2 regions of the Methylomonas sp. LL1 genome follow, and region 2 is predicted to be linked to the other one. Evidence: predicted binding sites of a transcription regulator. Region 2 holds the regulator's gene; the other holds the start of a gene.

Region 1 (2,403 bases), 2.1 Mb from region 2:
CGCGCGTTCGTTCAGGTCTTCGCGGATGCAGTTTTCCAGCACCGCCATTTCGATCCAGGAATCGTTCTTGGTGACGCCGATGCGCTCGCAAAAATCGCGGATCGCTTCCGGGGTGAATCCGGCTCGACGCAGGCCCGAGATGGTCGGCATGCGCGGGTCGTCCCAACCCGTGACGTGTTTTTCGGTGACCAGTTGCAACAACTTGCGCTTGCTGACGATGGTGTATTCCAGTTGTAGGCGGGCGAATTCGATTTGCTGCGGGTGGCAAGGGGTTTTCAAGGTATCCAGTACCCAGTCGTACAGTGGACGATGATCCTCAAATTCCAACGTGCAAATCGAATGGGTGATGCCTTCCAACATGTCGGACAAGCAGTGGGTGTAATCGTACATCGGATAGATGCACCAAGCATCGCCGGTGCGATGATGATGGACCCTACGGATACGGTAAATGGTTGGATCGCGCATGTTCATGTTGGGCGAGGCCATGTCGATCTTGGCTCGCAGTACATATTGGCCATCGGCGAATTCGCCGGCGCGCATGCGTTGGAATAAATCCAGGTTGTCTTCGATCGAACGGCTACGGTCGGCGCTTGCCTTGCCGGCTTCGGTCAAGGTGCCGCGGTCGGCGCGCATCTGCTCGGGGCTGGAACTGTCGACATAGGCATCGCCTTGTTTGATCAGTTGGACCGCGTAATCGAACAACTGCTCGAAATAATCCGAGGCATGGTATTTGCCGGCCCATTTGAAACCCAGCCAGGCCACGTCGCGCTCGATCGACTCCATGTATTCGACGCTTTCCTTCTCCGGATTGGTGTCGTCGAAACGCAGATTACAGGTGCCGTTGTTTTCAGCGGCCAAGGTAAAGTTTAGGCAGATGGATTTGGCGTGGCCGATGTGTAGATAGCCGTTGGGTTCCGGTGGAAAGCGAGTGGCGACTTTGCCGTCATTTTTATTGATTGCCAAGTCCTCGGCAATAATGTGACGGATAAAGTTGGATTGTACGGGGCTTTCGCTGCTGGACATGATTAATGGCTAATGGTTTGAAATGAGTGAAGGGTGCGATGGATGATCGCCGTTGAAGCATTTTAACGAGTTTGGCTCGATTTCGTAAAGGTATAGCCAATCCGTTCAATTCAACGAAATCGCCAGGTGATTGGGGCTAAGCCGCTGTTCGAAAAGATTTTTCTAATTTATTAGCACTCTTTGTTGTCGAGTGCTAGAATTCGGTCATCCAAATTTTTACATCGAAGTAGAGGGTGCTATGAACAATATGTTGGCTTTGCCGATCAATTTGTCGGTTGGGACTTTCGACAGTTATTTGAGTCTGGTTGCGCGCATGCCCAAATTGTCCTCCGAGCATGAATACGAACTGGCCGTGCGTTATCGCGACGAAGGCGACATTAATGCCGCCCGCGAACTGGTCATGTCCAATCTCCGCTTTGTAGCTCATGTGGCGCGTGGTTATTCGGGTTACGGATTGCCGCTGGCGGACATCGTGCAAGAAGGCAATATCGGCTTGATGAAAGCGGTAAAACGCTTCGATCCCGACATGGGCGTGCGGCTGGTATCGTTTGCGGTGCATTGGATCAAGGCCGAGATACACGAATACGTGATTAAGAATTGGCGCATCGTCAAGGTTGCAACCACCAAGGCTCAACGCAAACTGTTCTTTAATTTACGTAAAATGAAAAAAGATTTGAGTTATTTGTCGCCGGATGATGCTGAAGCGATAGCCGAGAATCTGGATGTCGACGTCAAAACCGTTTTTGAAATGGAAAGGCGCCTGGATGGCCGCGATATCGGATTGGAACCGGGCCTGGATGATGATAGCGAAGACGGCAGCGTTGCTCCGATTGCCTATCTGGAACAGCAAAATGCCGATCCGGCCTTGCTGTTGGAAAACAGCGATTGGCAGGATAGAAAGGAAGACCTGCTGATGAACGCCATGTCCGAGTTGGACGACAGAAGCCGGGATATTCTGGCTAGCCGCTGGTTAATGGAGCAGAAAGCCACGCTGCACGAGTTGGCTGACCGTTACCAGGTGTCCGCCGAGCGCATTCGACAGCTGGAGCAAAATGCCATGAAAAAACTCAAAGCGGTAGTGTTGGCGGCCTGATCGTAAAAAAATACTTGGCAAAACTTATTTAGGTCTTTATAATGCCCACTTTCTTTGCCGGGGTGGTGAAACTGGTAGACGCGCCGGATTCAAAATCCGGTTCCTTCGGGAGTGTCGGTTCGATTCCGACCCTCGGTACCAAACATGTGTACGGAGACGTGCAAAGAAGTATTAAAACCCGCAAGCCTCAAGGCTTAGCGGGTTTTTTATTGTTCAAAGAAGTTCAACAAAATGCAGTGACATACACCCAAAACAGTGACACGTTTAGTGATACGCGGTAAATTTAA
Region 2 (2,403 bases):
TGCCTTTTACTTTATAGGGTTTGTTGTACGAGGCTTGATCGCCGTATGACGGCAGTTCCGCCTGCTCGTCGCTGGGCGGCAGCGGTGGTTCCGACGCACAGCCACCTAGCAGCAATGCCAGTATCAGCAGTGGAATCGGAAATCTGCTGAAGGAATTTAAACCGAGCTTGTCAAATATAGCGACTAAAGCGGGTGGAAGCATGGGTGTTTATCTCCGATTGGAAAGCGGTTTTTTAATGGACTGATCAAGCCGGAATTAGCGGGTTGGATGGCAATCATCCGAATTCGAGCTTAACGATTTATTAAAAACGCGCTTGATTGTACGCCTCGGCTCCGTTTTCTGACCGGCACCGTCCGCTTTTTCTAAGCGTTTCCCTTCCACAGATAAGCCTGCCGTTGGCGCCTCGAATCTTCAACCGTGTTGACAAGGATTTTGCTAGCTGATAGTTTTCCCTGGCACTCGCGTATTTAGAGTGCTAATAAGTTTTTTGGGTGGTGTGGTGATAAGCAATCAGGATTTAAACGAAAGATCGCTTTATTTATTAAAAACCTTGGTGGAGCGTTATATACAAGACGGTCAGCCGGTCGGTTCTCGGGTGCTATCCAAGGATTCGAGTCTCAAGTTGAGCCCGGCGACGATACGCAACGTGATGGCTGATCTGGAAGACATGGGCTTGATTCATTCACCGCATACTTCCGCCGGACGGGTACCGACGGTCAGCGGCTATCGCTTGTTCGTGAACAGTCTGTTGACCGTCAAGCCGTTGGAATCAACTGAACTGGACCAATTGCAGAGCAGCCTGCTGGCCGAAGTCGACGAACCCGGCAATGTCTTAAGTAAAGCCTCCAGATTGCTGTCGGATGTCACCAAAATGGCCGGTGTCGTGACTTTGCCGCGGCGAGAGTCGGTGGCGCTGCGGCATATCGAATTTCTGCCGATGTCAAATACCCGTGTATTGGTGATTTTTGTCACCGATGGACAGGAGGTTCATAACAAGATCATTCACACCGACCGGCCTTACAGTCCGGCGGAGTTGCAACAAGCCGCCAATTATTTGAATTCGGTGTACGCCGGTCGCAGCGTAGCAAAGATACGCGAGTTGATCCTGAAAGACATGGAGCAGGATCGGAGCCATGTCAACCAGGGCATGATCGATGCGGTCAACATGGCGAAATTGACCTTTTCGCAACAGCCCCAGGACGATTATGTACTCAGCGGCGAAACCAACTTGATGGGTTTTTCGGAATTATCCGACATGGAACGTTTGAAGCAGTTATTCGAAGCTTTCAGCCAGAAACGCGGCGTGATTCATTTACTGGATCAATGCCTGCAGGCGGAAGGAGTACAAATTTTTATCGGCGAGGAATCCGGCTATCGGGCCTTCGATCATTGCAGCCTGGTGACTTCGTCGTATTCGATCAATGATGAGGTGGTCGGTGTGTTGGGCGTAATCGGGCCGACCCGGATGGCCTACGAAAAAGTGATTCCGTTCGTCGACGTCACCGCAAAATTATTGGGCGCGGCCTTGAATAGCAAATAATCGCCCCTATCAATATACGGAACTGAAAATTACAACTTTGGAGTGAACCATGAGTCATCAGCAATCAAGCCACGAACAGCAATCGGATAGTGAATTAATCGCTGAAGTGCTTGAACAAACCAGCGAGGCCTTTGCCGAGGAAGCCCCCGGAGAAACCGCCGCCGCTACCGAAGATGTTGGCCTGGAAGCCTTGCGGCAACAATTGGAGCAAGCCCAACAACAAGCTGCGGACAATCTGGACAAGGCCATCCGCACGATGGCGGAGATGGAGAATCTGAAAAAACGGGTGCAAAAGGATTTGGATGACGAGCGCAAATACGGCCTGGCCAAGTTCGCCAAGGAGTTGTTGAGCGTGCTGGATAGTCTGCAACTGGGCATACAAGCTACGGTAGGCGACAGCCCGGAAGTAGTGAAATTCAGAGAAGGCAGTGAACTGACCATCAAGCAATTCGAATCCGTTTTCGCCAAATTCAATATCGAAGCCATCGATCCCACCGGCCAGCCGTTCAATCCCGAACTGCATCAGGCCATGGTGATGCAGCCTAGTTCGACGGTTGCGCCGGGCAATGTGATTACCGTTTTTCAAAAAGGTTATGTACTGAATGGTCGACTGCTGCGTCCGGCCATGGTGGTCGTGGCCAAGGCCGAGGACAAACCGGCCGATAACGCAAAAATTGATGAGCAGGCTTGAAATTAAAACGATCAACCGCATATCGCTAACAACTTTTTAACTTAATACCAATTCAAGTCTGGAGAAATTCAATGGCTAAAATGATCGGAATCGATTTAGGAACCACCAACTCCTGCGTGGCCGTGCTGGAAAACGGCGTCGCGCGGGTCATCGAAAACAGCGAAGGCGCGC

Evidence for each region. The regulator HrcA, encoded in region 2, represses chaperone genes, less so after heat shock. The targets are predictions, from matches to a motif close to TNTTAGCACTCNNNNNNNNNGAGTGCTAANA.
Region 1: the regulator HrcA is predicted to act here: its motif matches at 1,192-1,222, upstream of rpoH (RNA polymerase sigma factor RpoH).

Annotation. Positions count from the first base shown of each region.
Region 1 is NZ_CP064653.1:2,070,044-2,072,446, reverse strand. It holds gene IVG45_RS09685 (glutamine--tRNA ligase/YqeY domain fusion protein) at 1-1,023, opposite strand, end outside; gene rpoH (RNA polymerase sigma factor RpoH) at 1,262-2,116, shown strand; tRNA gene IVG45_RS09675 (tRNA-Leu) at 2,173-2,257, shown strand.
Region 2 is NZ_CP064653.1:4,794,376-4,796,778, forward strand. It holds gene IVG45_RS22465 (septal ring lytic transglycosylase RlpA family protein) at 1-202, opposite strand, end outside; gene hrcA (heat-inducible transcriptional repressor HrcA) at 501-1,541, shown strand; gene grpE (nucleotide exchange factor GrpE) at 1,591-2,232, shown strand; gene dnaK (molecular chaperone DnaK) at 2,304-2,403, shown strand, end outside.